DNA from 3 places in the Bacillus daqingensis genome. Region 1 is predicted to be linked to each of the others. Evidence: riboswitches for the same ligand, from Rfam matches in the RefSeq annotation. Region 1 holds a riboswitch; each other region holds the start of a gene.
The links. A riboswitch is a leader RNA that binds a small molecule or an ion and turns the genes downstream of it on or off. The one in region 1 is predicted to bind thiamine pyrophosphate.

Region 1 (5,958 bases):
TATGACAGGAGGTTTAGGATGCTTTTCGAATCCGTCCATGCTGTTTCACCTTCCCTAATGCATAGCCTCTGAGCACCCCCGTCTTGGCGAGCTGATCGCTGATCCATTTTCCGAGTACGCCGGCGAGCAGCGCACCGCTTGCCAATCTGACGAGCAGCGTTGCAATAATCAAGCCTGCCGGAAGTGCAGCCAGGCCGGACTGGAACCAGCCCCAGGCGTAGCTGAACAGCGCAGCGGACATCCCCGCTGCAATAAGCACCCAGAGGGAATAATTTTTCCATTTTGTCGCTGCAAACGCAGCTTCGGCACCGAGCCCCTGAATCGCCGCAGAAATGATCAACTGTGGGCCTGCCGGGCTCCCGACCAGCACCTGTACCGTGCCTGCTATCAGCTCCGACCAGAACGCAGCGCCCTTTTTCCGGATGATGTAGGCCGCTACAATGGAAACGATAAACCAAATTCCAAAAATCAGCTCATAGCCGAACGGCGCGAGGCCGAACGGCATGAGTGCATTTCGCAGACCTTGACCGAAGAAGTAAAAGCCGAGATAAATAAAGGCAAATACGACGCCGAGAATGGACATCAGGACAATTTCTTTCAGCTTCCAGTCTCTAAGCAGCATCAGCCGTTCCTCTCATTGTCTTTTTTCGACGGGCTGTTCGCAGATACTGTGGCGGTCATCGTTACGTGTCCGTGCGAGCTCGACTGCGCTGTATCAACAAATATTTCTTCAAGTGTCCCGAACACCTCATTCGCTGATCCATCGAGCCGTGACGCATAATGAACGCCTTTCGTAAACGTACCGTGCTCTTTTGCCGTTTCAACCTGGTCGGCAATGACTTGCATATACTCCGGGTTGTTCATTGGATATAGGGCGAAATGGGTCGCTGCTTCTACGTTTGTGTCGGCCGATGCTTCTTTATTCAAGCGCATGCCGTCTTCTGACATATACGTGTCGCCCTCACTGTCTCCAGGACAGCCGATCGAAAACGTACCGTTAAACACCGTGTGCGTGCCGTTCTTTGCCGCTTGTACGAATACAGCTTCAGCGACATCAAAAACGTGCTCACTCCTGCCGCGGACACAGGTCGTAATATCATCTGTCTGCATCCATACTTTCGACGTATCAACCTCTTGCAAAGCGGATTTGATAATGTCCGCAAACTGATCGGACATCGGATATACCGCAAAGCGCACTCCTACAATTCTGCTTGTTCCACAACTGACCTGACTCATTGAAACATTCCTCCAGCCGGCGGCGAACGCCAGATTATTTTACGATTCGAACGAAAAAAAGACAGTCCCCCCGCGGGACTGTCTTACATGCTGAAAATTCATTTATTCTGACAGGCGGCACCGAAAAAAAAGAGCATCTTCATGATCAGTCTCAGAAGATGCAGGTAACCGGCAAAGAAAGCCGCCTGCACTTCCCCACGCTGGTATTATCCAGTTCGGGTTCAAAGGGTTAACGGGAAGACCCGTCTCTCAGCATTGCAGCACCCCCAGTGCGTTCCGTATCGAATTGTAGCCTCATTGTACCCTTTCAAGCGGTACTCTGTAAAGCCCGCTGCCGAAAAGCACCTCTTCCCTGCGAACAAACCCGGCCCTTGCAGCAAAGCGAGAGCCTGCTGCAGGCTCCTATTGTCTGATCGTTTAGGAAGCAGGTTCTTCCCCCGCCTCAGGCTGCGCAGGTGCTGCCACTCGCTCCAGTACAAGGAGCAGTTTGTCACGAAGCTTCGTCAGCCGCTCCAGATCAGCAGCGGACGGGACGGGACCCGCTGCAGCCGGCAGGTACAGGCGCCTGTTCAGCTCAAGCTGTATCCACGGAATATCTGTCCGCGGTCCGTGCAGCTGCGTAATGTACCCGCCTCTGAACGGGGCGTTTACAAGCACAAGCGGGATTCCTTCTACCATTTCATCTGCAAACTCCCGTTCCAGCTCCTGCTTAAACAGCTGCATGAATTCCGGCGGCGCCGTGATCGTCTCTGTCTCTCTGCCTCCGCCTGCACTGCCGCGGTTGCTGATGCACATTAACGGACGCTGTTCCCACGTATTGCCGTCCTTAGCCGGTCCAATGTCCAGCATCGTATGGCAATCCACTGCAAAACGCAGCCCTTCTTCACTAGATGCATGCATCAGCTTTTGATGATACGGAGCATGTACGGCTTCAATCAGACTATTCGTTTCCTCGTCGCTCAACGGTTCGCTCCACACCTGCTGGCCGTCGACAGTGAGCGTTTTGACAATTCCGTCCGGATTTGCTGGAGGACGGTCCGTCGGATCCCTGTTCAGGTCAATGACGACCCTGGCAGTATCAGCTGCCATAAACGTCTGCACGCTGCCGCGGAAATCAAACAGCTCCTGCGTCCACGTGTCGCCGTCACGAACAACGTCCGCCTCGGACAGCAGCAGTCTTTCTTTTAAATGGTCCGGCATATGCGATCCCCCGTGAGGGACTGAAATCAAAATCGGAAGGAGAGCTTGCTTCATGTAGATTCCTCCTGCAGGTAAAGTGCTAACAGGACTGCCCGCTGTACAAGCTCACTTCGATGCATCGCCTCATCCGGCGTATACAGCCTTCTGCTTGCCGGTGAAAATCCGCAAATACACGGAATATGCTCCGGTACGACTCCGGACGCTGTCGCCAGCAAGCTTGATTCTGTTCCAAAAGGCAGCTGATAGGCCTTTGCCCAGTGCTCCAGCCGCTCCAACATCGGGTGACTCTTTTGCCGTCTCAGCGGCGGCCGGGCTGTGATTTGTTCAATGTACGTTTTCATTCCCGTACGACCTGGTCTGAACAGCTTTTTCATTTGTTCTTCTGCTTCTTCTGCCAGCTTATCGTCCAAATAAGTAACGGCAATCGTTGCTGTGACGCGATGCGGCATGAGGACGCTGTACCGTTCGGATTGAATATCCTGGACGGAGACAGCGATCTTTTTTCGGCGGCTGCTTAACTCACGCAGACTCGCTGTCTGATCCAGAAACCACGTAAGCACGTCAAGCGGCTGGCTTTTTCTGCCGATGCGCTCCGGGTCTCCCTCCGCAATGATGTGATAGTCACGTGAACCGCGGCGCTGATCGACGACTTTTCCTTCCACAAAGCCCGGCTGCAGCACGATAACATCCTCAGCCTCTGCCGCTGCTTTTTCGAGCATCGCAGAGGAATAGCGCATCCCGCGTCCTTCATCAGCATAAAAGAAAATACCCGTTTTCGTGCCCGCAAGCTTTTTCTCATCCTTCAGTGCCTTCAAGGCTGCAAGAGCTGTTGTAATTCCCGCGCGGCTGGAGGCGACCCCTTCGCCATAAATCCATTCCTGCTCCTTTCGAAACGAGAGCGGATAACCGGTTCGCTTCCCCGGCACATCGATCGGAACCACGAGAAGCGTTCCTCCTTTAAGACCTGCCTTCGTTTCCCACGTCCATGCCGACCTGCCGTTAGTCAGTTCGGGAACTTCCTTCAGCGACAGCTTTGCAAGCCGTTCCTCAAGCCGTTTCCGTACGCTGCTTAAGCCGACTGCATCCTCTGTTCTCGAGGAAAGATTCGTCCAGCTTTTCAGCTCTTCTTCCAGCCTGCCGCGCGTAGTGGTAAGCCGCTTAAACAATTTATCCGCAGTCGTCTTCATTTCATATGATTCCTGATCAAAGAAATCCTTGCCAAAATAGCGTTCACACGTCACATCGATCAGCCGGTTAACGAGCGCCGCATAATCCATGCCGATTTTATCGGCCGCAAACACGAGCGAGCCGTCTGCACCAAGACTGGCCATTGAGTTCACTTCCAAAATATACGGGTTCCCTTCCCGGTCAATGCGGAAGTCGACCCTCGCACTGTCATGACAGTGAAGCGCATTAAACGTCTGTACAGCCAGCTCTTTCACTCGTTCTGTTTCTTCATCGGAGAGCGGCGCCGGGCAGACTTTTTCGACGGTCCGGCCGCTTTGATTTTTCTTGTCTTCAAACGTATAAATTTGCGGACCTTCCCCGAATACGAGTTCAACCGGCGGAAGTGCTTCTACCGGATTGTTGCCGATCAGCGCTACGTTTACTTCCCGGCCTTCGATGTACTCTTCTACGAGCGTCGGAGCGTTGTATGTTTCATAGATGACACGGACGCCTTCGCGAAGCTCTTCTTCGTTATGCACGATTTTCAAACCGAACGATACCGCTTCGTCCTTTGGTTTTACGATAAGAGGATAGGTAAGCGACTCCCGCAGCGGGCTGTCCGGCTTATCAAGAACAGCAAATTTTGGTGTAGGCAGCCCCTGCTGCATGAGCAGGATTTTTGTCACAACTTTATCGAGCGCTAGAGCATGCGTTTCCGGACCTGAACCGACGTAAGGAATGCCGAGCATTTCCAGCATGCCGGGCACGTGCATGTATCTGCCGCGCCCTTGGATACCGTAGCTTAAGTTGAAAACAAGACCAGGCCGCTCTCCTAAAATAACGGAGGGCATAAAATCTTCCAGGTTTTGAATCAGGTTTTTATCGCCTTCAAACGTTTTTACTTCGTGCCCGCCTTTTTTCAATCCTTCCCGAATGAGCCGGATCGTTTCCAAACCATATTTCTCCCGATTCTGCGTTCCAAATAAGTTAATGACGGCTTGGCTTTCTCTGTTGTACACCACTGCTATTTTCACGCAAACACACCCTTCTTCCTAATAGTAGTCATTAATGAGTCTGTTCCGGCCCTTCTGCCGTGCCATCACGGCGCGGGTCTGCAACTCCCTGGTACTTTTCCCAAAACCGTACAGGAAGCTGGACTCCCTGAACACAGCCCGTATAAAAACTGTACGCATCTTTTCGCTGCAGTTTAAAACTGGCCAGCTGCAGCGCTTCATACACCTGCTTGGAAAAACGGTCTTTTTCGATCATCAGTTCACCCTGGTCAGACGCATGGAAACGCGGTGCGGCAATGGCATCCTCCAGTGACTCACCTTTATCAATCAGCCGCACGATCACCTGTGCAAGAGTTGTTGAAATACGGGCACTTCCTGGGCTGCCGAGCAGATACTGAATTTTACCGCGTTTTTTAATCAGTACCGGCGCAACGCTGCTCCACGGCACCCCGCCCGGAAGCAGAAAATAAGGATGCGTTTTATCTTTGTATTCAAATGCACTCATGTAATTGTTATAAAAAAAGCCAAGTCCTTTTGCCATCCGCTTGCTGCCGAATACGAGCTCCACAGACTGCGTAATGCCTACGGTATTCCCGTCTTTATCGGTTACAGACAAATGTGTCGTTTCCCCTGATACCGGCGGTGCTGCGAAGGTATCTTGAAGCGCCAGCTTATGAATGTCCCGGATCCGCTTTGTAATTTCGGAAGCATATCCTTTATCGACCATCATTTGCGAAACAGATTGCAAATAGTGGTCTGGGGAAACGGGCATCCGCTGGCGGTAATTTAACGCAAATCGGAAGGCAAGTGCTAAAATCACTGCACCGGCCGGAGTATCCGGATCCAGCTCGTCAGGCTCAAATCCTTCCAGGGTATTTAATATTTGAACGAGCACTCTCCCGGCTCCCGGCGGCGGATACGTGACGATCTCCATGCCGCGGTAGCTGCTCTCAAGCACTTCCCTTTCCACCGGCAGGGGGATTTGCTGCAGGTCCACTTCTGTAATCAGTCCGCCGCGCTCTTCCATATCCTGCAAGATCTTTTTCCCGATGCTGCCGGTGTAAAAATCTCGCCAGCCTTCTGCTGCCATCGCCCGGAACGTGGCAGCAAGCTCCGGCTGCTTTAGTATACTGCCTGCCTTCAGCGGCTTCCCTTTTGCAAAATACCGCTTCAGAATGAGCGGATCTTTTCGAAGCTGCTCAGCTTCTTTTACGATTTTACTGTGAATGAGCGACGTCACTTCCACCCCCTCTTCTGCCGCGCGGATGGATGGAGCGAGTACTTCTTCGAGCGAAAGGCTTCCGTAATTCTCATGCAGATAGCCTAGAGCTGCCGGTGTAGA
Region 2 (5,958 bases), on a different contig from region 1:
GATGAAGGACAGGTATTCACGGCAGGAGCTGTTTGCACCTATCGGCATGGAAGGCCAGAAACAAATCAGCCATTCATCGGTTTTGATCGCAGGAGCGGGTGCGCTCGGAAGCGCGATTGCAGAAACGATGGTCCGGGCAGGCGTCGGCTCTGTGGCGATCGTCGATCGTGATTATGTAGAGCCTTCGAACTTACAGCGCCAGCAGCTGTATACCGAGCAGGATGCGCTGGAGCAAAAGCCGAAAGCAACAGCTGCAGAAGAGCGGCTTCGCCAGATAAACAGCGGCGTGCATATAAAAGGCATCACCGGTGAAATAACGCCTGAACTGCTGGCATCCTTTAAGGGTGCGGACTTGATTCTCGACGGACTGGACAATTTTGAAACGAGACTTCTGCTGAATGACTTTTGCAGCAAATACAGCATCCCTTGGATTTATGGAGCTTGTGTTGCCTCCGGCGGACTTGCCTGTACGATCCTTCCGGGAAAGACAGCGTGTCTTTCCTGCATAGTCGGCGCCGTACCGGCTGGAGGGGATACGTGCGATACGGCAGGTATTCTCGGACCGGTCGTTCAGATGACAGCCGCTTATCAAACGGCAGAAGCGCTCAAGCTGTTAAGCGGAAACCTCGACAAGCTTAGAGACGGGATGGTTCGGTTTGATCTATGGGAACCGGCGGTACACGTTATTGGAACTTCTAAAATGAAGCAAAAAAACTGCCCCTCTTGCGGCGAAGAGGCAGTTTACCCGTTTTTGAACGGCAGCGGAACGAGGCTGTCGGTGCTATGCGGACGTGATACAGTTCAGGTTAGACCGTCCCAGACTGTTGATATCGAAGAAGTCCTTCAGAGACTGAAGCCGCTCGTCCAGCTGCAGAATGAGTATCTGCTGCAGCTCGATCTCGAAGGAACACGTACCGTGTTATTTCGGGATGGGCGGGCCCTTATGCACGGATTATCAAATACGGAAAAGGCACTCCGGCTGTATCAGCGATTTATCAGCGGTTAATGGAACGATAGATGGAGAGAAGCGCGGAGGCAGCAGCCTCCGCGTTTTCTGCTGCAGATACCGCTGAAATTACCGAAACGCCATCAGCACCGGCTCGCAATACCGGCTTCGCGTTATCGAGCGTTATACCGCCGATCGCGGTTATCGGCAAATGGATACCAGCGTTTCGCATTTCCTGAATACGCTCCGGTCCTACAGGACTCTCCGCATCTTCCTTTGACGAAGTAGCGTACATGGGACCTGTGCCGAGGTAATCGGCTACGGCGGCAGCTGCTTCTGCCTCTGCAATCGTACGGGCGGAGACACCAAGTATTTTCTGTGCTCCAATCCTGCGCCGTGCTTCAGCCGGATCCGCATCATCTTGTCCGATATGGAGTCCATCAGCATCTGAGGCCAGAGCCAGTTCGATATCATCATTTACGATAAACGGCACATGAAACCGGGCACACAGTTCTTTTAGTTCCTTTGCAAGTACCAGGCGTTCGTCCTCATCCTGCAGACTCCCAGTTCCCTTTTCACGCAGCTGGAACATCGTTACTCCGCCTCGAAGCGCTTCAAACACAAGCTCCGGAAGCGGCCGGTCTGTATTTTGCGTACCTGCTATAAAGTAAACAGCAAGCCTTTCCTTTGCGAACTGGGTCACGTCTGTTCAACCTCCATTTTGATAAATGGTTTATCCGCCGTCCGGTGAGCTGCATGGTGAACGGGCCCAGCTCCTTCACCGACAGAGTGCGCATGAAGGATCGCCTGGTGAATAAACTGCTTTGCTGCAAAAACAGCATCTTTCATGGATTTTCCTTGAGCGAGATAGGCAGCAACGGCAGCAGCATACGTGCAGCCGGTGCCGTGCGTATGTTTTGTTTCGATTTTTTCGACGCTTAAATAGTGAAATTCAGCTCCATCGAATAGAATATCGGTGATTGTGGCAGCATCGGGTTCATGACCTCCCTTTAATAACACAGCCTCTGAACCAAATTTTAACAGTTCACGGGCCATTTCTTTACGAACTTGCAGCGAACTGCCCGACATTCCGGTGATCATTTCAGCCTCCGGAATATTTGGCGTGATCAACGAGGCATGAGGAAAAAGCTTCTCTGTCATCGTGGTCCGGGCTTCTTCCTTCAACAGCTCGGCTCCGGTCGTGGACACCATAACAGGATCAACGACCAACGCAGGGAGCCTGCCTTCAGCTGCAAAGGAGGCGGTGATTTCAATTCGTTCGGAATCGAACAGCATACCGGTTTTTACGCTGTGTGCGCCGATGTCATCCAATACGGAGGTGATTTGTGCTTCGAGCGCTTCTGGAGAAGCCGGGAAGACACCCTGAACGCCTACCGTATTTTGAGCTGTCAGAGCAGTAATGGCACTTGTGCCAAAAACGCCAAGCTCCTGAAATGTTTTTAAGTCGGCTTGAATTCCTGCTCCGCCGCCGCTGTCAGAACCGGCAATTGTCAATGCTGTTTTCATAATGATGCCTCCTTCAGAATAAGTTGCTGCTCAAGCTGTTCGTCTGTCAGCTGCTGAAGCATGTCGAGCAGATGGATTTGAAAATGACCTGGACCTGCATATGGTTGTCTGGCTGCGGCTGCTTCTGCACATACGCCGTAATAGGCGCAGGCTGCGGCTGCGCCTTCAAGCGGAGAAGCCGCCCGGCTGATAAAAGCTGCCGCAATGGAGGACAGCAGACATCCTGCACCGGTGACATCCTGGAGCGAGGGAGAACCGTTATGAACGGTGATCATGCTGCTGCCGTCTGTAATGACGTCGACTTCGCCTGTCATGCAGACAGTCGTCTGCTGGGAGCGTGCAAGCTTTACCGCAGATTGCGACGCGTCATCAGGAGCAGCAGAGGCATCTACGCCTCTTACAACTGCTTCTGACCCGGCAAGACTTGCAATTTCCCCGCTGTTCCCGCGGATAAGCGCGATGTCGAGCTCCTTTAAGAGCATGGCAGCAGATTCTGTCCGAAACGAGGTAGCGCCTGCTCCGACTGGATCGAGGATGACTGGTTTTCCATGTTTATTTGCCGCTTTTCCGGCCAGAAGCATCGCCTCATTTGTGGCGCTTGAAAGCGTGCCGATGTTCAGGACTAGCGCGTCTGCTGCAGAAGCCATATCTGCGGCTTCCTCGGGAGCATATGCCATTACTGGTTTCGCGCCTGCCGCATAGAGGCCGTTGGCAGTAAAGTTAGTCACTACGACATTCGTAATGTTATGAATTAATGGGGCGTCGCTCTTAATTAGATTTCGCAGAGCGAGGACTTGATTCGTCATGCTTTCACTCCTTCACGTATATAATGTCGTGCGCAGCGGAATAGAAAAAAGCCGTTTTCGTCGGAAGCTGGATCAGTCCGGAAAACGGCTGCTTTCATCCACTTTCCTACGCTGGTATTACGCCAGATCAGGTTCAAGGGGATCAGAAAATAGTTTCTGTCTCAGCACATGGTGCACCCCCAGCGGGTCAAACGTGATTAATTTGTGAACAATCGTGCTCGTTCTTGCAGTAGCACTGATGTTCCTTATACTATCATATTAACAGCTTCGCTGGACAGTCAGGAGGAAATCATGTGGAAATGACGCTCGAGCAGGCTGCACAATCCTTCTTACATCAGTATTATACGGAGCAGGGAAAGACTGGATTGGCAGACCGTTTAAACGATGTTTATCAGGAAATTGAAGCGACTGGTACGTATGTGCAAACAGCTGAGGAGCTGGCTTTTGGAGCAAAGGCGGCCTGGCGGAATGCAAACAAGTGCATCGGCAGACTTTTTTGGGATACGCTTACCGTCTTTGATAAACGGCACGTCAATACGCCGGATGAAGTGATTAGTGCGTGCCGGAAGCATCTGCGGTATACGACAAACGGCGGTAAAATCAGGCCGGCCATGACGATATTCCCTCCTTCACAGCCTGGTAAACCGCCAGAATGGCAGCTGCTGAATCATCAGCTGATTCGCTACGCCGGGTATGAGGATGGCAGAGGAGACCCGGCTTCCGCAGCATTGACTAAGCAGGCGCAGGCCGCTGGGTGGAAAGGGAAAGGGACTGATTTCGATATCCTTCCGCTCTTGATTCAAAAGCGGGATGGCAGCATCCATCTGTATGAATGGGAAGCAGAAGAGGCATTGGAAGTCCCGCTTCGGCATCCGGAAGAGGAGGCTTTTTCAAATTTGCAGCTGAAATGGTATGCCGTACCGGCGATTGCAGATATGGAAATTGAAATTGGCGGTATCGTTTATCCATGTTCTCCTTTCAACGGGTGGTATATGGGAACAGAGATCGGTGCGCGGAATTTGGCTGATACATGGCGCTACAACTGTCTTGAAGCAGTGGCTAGTGTGTTCGGTCTGGATACAGCTAAGCCTGCATCGCTATGGAAGGACCGGGCGCTCGTTGAATTAAATCGCGCCGTGATTTATTCCTTTCATGAGGAAGGGGTCAGCCTCGTGGATCATCATACTGCAGCGGAGCAGTTCCGCATCTTTTGTGATAAGGAAAAAAAGGCTGGAAGAGCGGTTACCGGCGATTGGACATGGCTGATTCCACCGATGTCACCTGCTGCTGTTCACGTATTTCATGAAGCGTATAATGATGAAGAAAAAAGTCCGCGTTTCGCCTACCGAAAGGCATCGATCTGTCCATTTACAGGCCAGTCTTCCAAAGAGCACGACCCTTCGTCACCGCTGCCGGACCACGGTAATTGACAAGGCTTTAAAGCGGGCACTGTTAGATAAAGAAGCCGGCTGCTTTTTGCAGCCGGCTTCTTCAGAGTGTGGATAAAGTCATTTTAAGTGAATAACGTTGCACCTGCCTGAATCTGTGGACACTAGCTTTCCCTTCTTCCGTCGGAAGTGCTGGATCTTCGCCTCGTTCTGATCCTCTAGGATCGGAGTCCTGCGGATTGAAGCAGCGCGGTGACTTTTACGGTGAAATAACTGATATCTTCCGGGAGATGTTCTTTTACAGGCTTTAAGCCATCTTCCAGACCGACTCGATCGATTACTTCTTCTACAAGTGCCACTTCATCCTCCTCAACGAGTTCGGAGAGGTCTACATCCCAGTCGTTCTCCCAAGCTTCGATGAGATGCTGAAGGACGGTTGTCTCTTTCAGACCGCGAGCTGTGCTGATCGCTTCCGGGCTATGTCCTTCAATAAACATCGCTGCTGTTTCTTCATAGCTTTTTCCGTCTTTCTGCTTCGCGGACGCCGCCATTCGTGGAGCCGTGGATTCAGATGCCATATAATCGTTGACCGCTTTAAGGAATCGTTTGCCGTAGGTGTACATTTTGTTCGTGCCAACACCTCGGACGGCCAGCATCTCCTCTTCTGTCTGCGGGAGGCGGGCGCAAATCTCATGGAGCGTCTGATCCGAGAAAACCATGTATGGAGCCACCTCGTGAGCTCGGGCAAGCTCGCTTCTGAGACTGCGAAGAATTGGAAAGAGCGGATGATCAGCAGAAGCCTGCTGCGGCCGAAGTGCTTTTTTCCGGTAAACCGCGGCTTCACCGCGGAGAACAGGAAGAACTTTTTCGGACAGCTTTGGGACCGGATAGCCTCCGCCGGAAAGCTCAAGGTAACGGCTGGCTGCAAGAAAATCGATAAGCTGCGCGACCTCCTTTTGGGAATACTGCTTCATAAGTCCAAAGGTGGACAGCTGGTCAAAACGCCACTCTTTGATCTTTTGATTTCTAGAACCTGTCAGAACCTGGGCTATGACCGTTTTACCGAATCGTTCGCCCATTCGTCTCATACAGGAGAACACCATCTGTGCTTCCTTGGTTATGTCTTCTCTGGATCGCTCGTCGACACACTCTGAACATCTTCCGCAAGGCTCTGTGCCGTAATCATCGAAATAGTCCAGAATATACTGCTGCAGACAGCTTTCTGCATGACAGTAGTGCAGCATTTTCTGCAGTTTCTGGAATTCCATTTCCTTTCGTTCGTCGCTCATTT
Region 3 (5,958 bases), 110 kb from region 1:
TAAAAAGCTGCATCCGTCAGCGTTCCGCTCTCAAGCGAGTCTTTTCTGGGCAACTAAATCCCTCCTTTATATACCGTTTAATGATATATCATACTATGATTGTATCATTAAATGATACAAGTGCAACTTATTTTTTTTGCTTTACATGTCATAAAGACTTAGTGTACTATGTAGTTAATACACTAGAACATAACAAGGAGGAGCTGCAATGGAAGTTGTATTGGAGGCAGTTGGACTGACAAAACGAATGAAACGAAGCACGCTCGTAGACAATGTGGATCTCTCGATCAGAAAAGGAGAGGTGTTTGGTCTGCTGGGCCCGAACGGCGCCGGCAAAACGACGACGATCCGGATGTTGAGCGGCTTGATTCGCCCGACAAAAGGGACCGTTCATATTAACGGTGCAGATTTAAAGCAGCAAAAGCGAAAGGCACTATCAGATGTCGGAGCTGTCGTGGAAAATCCGGAGCTGTATGATCATTTAAGCGGCTGGGACAATCTGAAACACTACGCAAGAATGCAAAGCGGCATTACCATACCCGATATAGTGGAAGCAGCAGAGAAGGCTGGGATTGCGGACAGGCTTAAAGAAAAGACAGGCACTTACTCGCTGGGAATGCGGCAGCGGCTAGGACTTGCCCAGGCACTGCTGCACAAGCCGCGGGTGCTTATATTGGATGAACCGACGAATGGACTGGATCCGGCAGGCATCCGTGAAATGCGCAGTTATTTTCGTGAACTTGCTGAAAAAGAGGGCATCAGCATTCTTGTGTCCAGCCACCTGCTTTCTGAGATGCAGCTGCTCTGCGACCGGGCAGCTGTGATGCAAAACGGACGAATCATTCATACCGCAACGATTAAAGAACTGCTGCATGCAAACAAGCAGATTGTGTTGAAAACAGAGGATATGGAGTTGGCGGCCAACGCGTTAAGCGAGCAGACAACCATAACGAAAGACGGACTGCTGATTGAGGCGGATTCGGCAGAGGTACCTGATTTGAATCGCACCCTTGTAGAAGCGGGAGTCCGGGTTCAGGCACTGTATCCGGAGGAAAACGGCACGCTGGAAGAAACATTTTTATCGATGACGGGAGGGAAAGCAGGATGAAGCTGCTGCAAAATGAATGTATGAAGCTGTTTAAGAAAAAAGGAACGTGGGTGATGGGAACGCTGCTCGTTCTGTTTGTGATTGGAACATCTGCGCTGTTTACCGTGATCCTGGAGCCGGCTCCGCAGTCAGTAGACATGCAGGAGGCAGAAGCCGCTTATGCGGAAGCGGAGGGGCTCGCCTACGCCGGTGAGGAGCATATTCTCGTGCCGGTTATTGAGAACGCAGCATTGATGAGCATCGTCACGATGTTTACCGTCATCGCAGCAGCCACCATCACTGCTGGCGAACATGCGAAGGGAACGATTAAGCTATTGCTGATCCGGCCCGTTTCGCGGTGGCAGATTCTGCTGTCGAAGCTAGGAGCAGTAGTCCTCTTCGGACTCGTCATGACAGGTTTGCTGTTTGCTTCCTCGTTTGTATCAGGTATGCTGTTCTATGGATGGAATCTTCCGGAGGGATATGTGGTGCAGACGGCAATGGATGGTATGACGGCACACGGGGTTTACAGCTATATCGCCGCGATGTACAGCCTTTGGTTTGTGGATCTGCTGCTGTTTACTGCAATTGCCTTTATGATCGGCACCGTGTTTAAAAGCAGCGCACTCGGAATCGGAGTTTCGCTCGTGCTGCTGTTTACCGGCAGCACAGCTGCAATGCTGATTGCAGATTACAGCATCGCAAACGTGTTTCTGTTTTCGCATACGGATCTGGCATCACGCTTTATGGGCTTTCCCGGCGTAGTGGACGTCTCACTTGCTGTTTCCGGTCTCGTGATGGCGCTTTATGGAGCTGCTTTTCTCGCTGTTTCCTTCTGGCGGTTCACCGTACAGGACGTGCTCGATTAGAACGGAGTAGAGAGGTGAAGGAATGGCTATGGAATTCAATGACTACCAGCCGATTTATCAGCAGCTGATGGATCATATCAGCCAGCGGATCTGCCGCGGTGATCTTGCGCCGGGTGAGAAGCTGCCGTCAGTCCGCCTGCTGGCAGCGGAGGCAGGGGTCAACCCGAATACGGTTTCAAGAACTTATATGGAGCTGGAGCGTGAAAACATCGTGGAATCAAAGCGAGGACAGGGAACATTCGTGACTACCGAACAGCCGGTGATCGAAGAACTGCGCCGCAGTCAGGCTGCCGTACAGGCAGACCGGTTTAAATATAGTATGGAGCAGCTCGGCATCGACAAAGATACTGCAATCGGACTGCTTCAGCATGCGTGGGATGAAAAGGGAGGTTCGTCATGACAGAGGTGAATCTGCACAAGCTGACGAAAAAATACGGAAGAAAAGAAGCGCTCAGCCAATTGGAAATTCAGTTGCCGAAAGCCGGCATCACCGGTATCATCGGACCGAACGGGAGCGGCAAATCAACGCTTTTAAAGCTTATTTGCGGATTGATCCGTCCCAGCAGCGGATCAGTCGAGCTGAATGGTGAACAAGCAGGTCGAAAAAGCGGCGCAGTCGCCGCTTACCTCTCGGAGGAGGATTCGCTTTACGATTACATGACGATTAAAGGCACCGTCTCATTTGCAGCAGGAGTGTATCCCGACTTTGACCAAGAGCTAGCCATGACGTTGCTAAAAGAAATGAAGCTGCATGAGTCTGATAAAGTCAAAGAGCTTTCGCGCGGAAACAAAGCGCGGGGAAAGCTCGCGGTAACGATGGCAAGGAAAACACCTGTGCTCTGTCTGGATGAACCACTCTCCGGGATGGACCCGCTAGTGCGGGAAGACATTCTCAAGCTGATCGTGACGCATCTGGACGTCGACCGCCAGCTCTGCCTGATCACAAGCCACGAAGTAAAAGAGCTTGAACCGTTTCTCGATCATGTACTGATCGTGCACGAAGGCCGAATCGTTGTCGACCGGAACGTCGAGGACCTGAAAGAAGAGAAACGGAAATCACTGATAGACGTTCTGCGGGAGGTGACGGTCTAATGTGGTTATCGCTATGGAAAAAGGAATGGCAGGAAAGTATCCCGCGATTCGCCGTCATCATGGGCATTCTTCTGCTCGCATATGCCGCGATGATTTACTTTGCCTTTACCGGATCCGGCTACAGTATTTTACTTGGATTTTTAAGCGTTGGAATTCATACGGTGTTCCTGTTTCTCGTCTGGGCACTCTCATTCCATGGAGAATGGAAAGGAAAAACGCAGTGGACGTGGCTGAATATCCCGGCATCCGGCTGGAAGCTCGTCACCTCGAAGCTCGCGGTAGGATTCACACAGTTTCTGATCTCGGTAGTGCTGCTGACGGCCGTCGGTTTTTGGACACTCAGTCTCTTTGGCGAACATGCGCAGCAAGTGGAAGAGAACGGGATTGCCGTAATCTCTGATGCGTTGCGGGCACTGTATCCGCTGCTCCTCGGCCTGCTGATGTCAGTTGGGATTACGCTTGGATTAGGAGCGGTGTTTACCATTTTGATGATGCGAATCATCAAGCCGTTTGGCTGGGCAGTCGGTATCGCCGTCTGGGGGGTGTTTGTGTATGCAATTATGCGATTTACGCAGACGCCGGTCTATGAAGCGATGTTTCGGCACGGGCAGCTGTTTGATGCGGAGGCGCAGCTTCAAGAGGCTGTTGTGGGAAGTGCGACTTTTCAGCTGGAAGTAGAAGAAGGCATTTATTTATTCGCTGGAGAAATTGCGTTTGAACTGCTTGCGATTACAGCTGTTATCGTCCTGTTTTCATGGCTGATGGACCGCTTTGTTCAGGCCTAACCAGGAAACAGTTGTAAGCAGCTGGGAATTTTGATACAGTGAAAACAGAATATCCACTAGGGGAGCCCAAAAGGCTGAGACGGCTTACGCCGGACCCTTTGAACCTGATCTGGTTGATACCAGCGGAGGAAAGTGGGAATGTGTCTGAAATGGTCGCGTGAAGACCGTTTACGCTTTCAGGTGCTTCTCTTTCTCCGGACTGAGAAGCACTTTTTTCGTGTCCGGAGAGTGGGTGTTCGTCCAAATCATCCGGTACGCCGGAATAATCAGGAGGGCCTACACAATGCGATTTTCAGAAAAGCTGAGACAGGAAGCAGACCCTATTTTCAGTGCGATTTTTGAGCACCCGTTTGTAAAAGGAATCGGGGAAGGGAATGTGCCAAAGCAGGCACTGATCCACTACGTCATGCAGGATTATGAATACTTGACCACCTTCTGCCGGATCTATGGTCTCGCCGTTTCCAAATGCACAACCAGAGAGGATATGACGTTTTTTCAGGAGCAGATCGGCTTCGTTCTGAATGAGGAAATTCATCCGCACAATAACTTCTGTGAAGTCGCAGGCGTCCGCTATGAAGATTTACAGAAAGCGCCGCTTGCACCGACGGCTCATCACTATACGCGCCATATGATGGAAGCGTCCATTAACGGCAGCCTTGGGGAAACACTTGCTGCGCTCGCTCCATGTCCATGGACATACTGGGAAATCGGCCGCAAGCTGAAGTCAGAGGTTAATCCGGATAAGCAGCACCCATTCTACGACTGGATCAGCTTTTACGGAAACGATGAAGTCGGCACGATCACAGAAACGTTCATGGCGAAGATCGATGCCTGCGCGGAGCAGGCAGGAGAACGTGAAAAAGAGCTGATGCTCTCCCATTTTTTAAAAAGCAGCCAGCTTGAGCATCAATTCTGGACGATGGCGTATGAGCAGGAAGAATGGCCGGTCCGACTGCAAAGCAGCATCTCGTCATTGTAAACGACAGAACAGGGCACTGAAAAAACGATTCTTATTCAGTGCCTTGCTCATTATTGCTTTTCATTTGGCAGGTTTCGGCTCAGCAGCAGACCAAGAGCGCTTACGCCGGCAAAAAGACCGACGAGAATAAGAAAATCATCTCGGTAGTTGAAGCGGTCAGCTGTCACGGCGTAAACGATCAGAGCAGCGAGACTGCCAATTAAATTGATCCAGAGCAGCGGTTTCACAAGGTTCATGATAAGCCTCCCTTTCTCACTCCAGCATATCACAGCAGAAATATGGAAAAAGGTATTGCGGATATTGTCAGAATTATTTACACTGTGAGAATACTTACGCGAGTTTGAAAACAGCGCCCAAGCGGCTGCTGTTTTCTTTTTTCGTGGTACATTTTATTGTTAGAAGGAGTTTTTATCCATGAAAGCTGTTCAGCAAATCGGAGCATTAGTCAGCCGCTACTTTGCTCTGATCGTTCTTGTCGTAGCATTTATTGCGTATTTGTCACCGGCAACGTTTACCTGGGTCGGTGCGTACATTACTATTCTGCTGGGGATCGTCATGTTCGGTATGGGAACGACGATGAAGCTTGCCGATTTTAAAGTAGTAGCCAAGCAGCCAATGCCGGTTGCGATCGGTCTGCTGGCACAGTTTCTGATCATGCCGCTGACAGCCTTTGGCATTGCCTATCTGCTCAATTTGCCGCCTGAACTTGCGGCAGGACTGGTGCTGGTCGGAGCATGTCCAGGCGGGACAGCGTCGAACGTGATGGTTTATCTTTCAAAAGGAGATGTACCGGTATCAGTCGCGATGACCAGTGTGTCGACGATGCTGGCACCGCTGTTTACTCCGCTGATCGTCTTTCTCCTTGCGAATCAATGGCTTCCGGTCGGAGCAGGTGATATGTTCATGTCGATTGTGGAGGTCATTTTGATTCCGATAGCACTCGGGATTTTAGCAGCAAGATTTCTTCCGGCTGCTGTCGAGAGAGGCCAGGCGGCACTGCCGTTGGTTTCGGTCGGCGCCATTATGTTGATCGTTTCAGGTGTTGTCGCAGCTAATGCTGAAAACATCGTGACTTCCGGAGCGGCCGTTTTTGCAGCCGTGATTTTGCATAACGGGGCTGGACTGGCCCTCGGCTACCTGGCTGCT

Region 2: linked by a shared signal. The riboswitch ahead of thiM (hydroxyethylthiazole kinase) and the one ahead of ACFO4L_RS08790 (YkoF family thiamine/hydroxymethylpyrimidine-binding protein) in region 1 are both predicted to bind thiamine pyrophosphate.
Region 3: linked by a shared signal. The riboswitch ahead of tenA (thiaminase II) and the one ahead of ACFO4L_RS08790 (YkoF family thiamine/hydroxymethylpyrimidine-binding protein) in region 1 are both predicted to bind thiamine pyrophosphate.

What each region holds. Positions count from the first base shown of each region.
Region 1 covers NZ_JBHSGK010000007.1:141,722-147,679, reverse strand. Annotated here, with positions in the region: gene ACFO4L_RS08800 (ABC transporter ATP-binding protein) at 1-39, opposite strand, end outside; gene ACFO4L_RS08795 (ECF transporter S component) at 14-619, opposite strand; gene ACFO4L_RS08790 (YkoF family thiamine/hydroxymethylpyrimidine-binding protein) at 622-1,236, opposite strand; TPP riboswitch at 1,412-1,514, opposite strand; gene ACFO4L_RS08785 (N-formylglutamate amidohydrolase) at 1,654-2,490, opposite strand; gene ACFO4L_RS08780 (M20/M25/M40 family metallo-hydrolase) at 2,487-4,637, opposite strand; gene ACFO4L_RS08775 (gamma-glutamyltransferase family protein) at 4,669-5,958, opposite strand, start outside.
Region 2 covers NZ_JBHSGK010000001.1:83,281-89,238, forward strand. Annotated here, with positions in the region: gene ACFO4L_RS00345 (ThiF family adenylyltransferase) at 2-1,006, shown strand; gene thiE (thiamine phosphate synthase) at 996-1,649, opposite strand; gene thiD (bifunctional hydroxymethylpyrimidine kinase/phosphomethylpyrimidine kinase) at 1,646-2,473, opposite strand; gene thiM (hydroxyethylthiazole kinase) at 2,470-3,279, opposite strand; TPP riboswitch at 3,366-3,470, opposite strand; gene ACFO4L_RS00365 (nitric oxide synthase oxygenase) at 3,579-4,709, shown strand; gene recQ (DNA helicase RecQ) at 4,886-5,958, opposite strand, start outside.
Region 3 covers NZ_JBHSGK010000007.1:35,668-41,625, forward strand. Annotated here, with positions in the region: gene ACFO4L_RS08260 (PadR family transcriptional regulator) at 1-53, opposite strand, end outside; gene ACFO4L_RS08265 (ABC transporter ATP-binding protein) at 209-1,108, shown strand; gene ACFO4L_RS08270 (ABC transporter permease) at 1,105-1,956, shown strand; gene ACFO4L_RS08275 (GntR family transcriptional regulator) at 1,979-2,356, shown strand; gene ACFO4L_RS08280 (ABC transporter ATP-binding protein) at 2,353-3,048, shown strand; gene ACFO4L_RS08285 (hypothetical protein) at 3,048-3,833, shown strand; TPP riboswitch at 3,882-3,981, shown strand; gene tenA (thiaminase II) at 4,117-4,812, shown strand; gene ACFO4L_RS08295 (hypothetical protein) at 4,863-5,048, opposite strand; gene ACFO4L_RS08300 (bile acid:sodium symporter family protein) at 5,227-5,958, shown strand, end outside.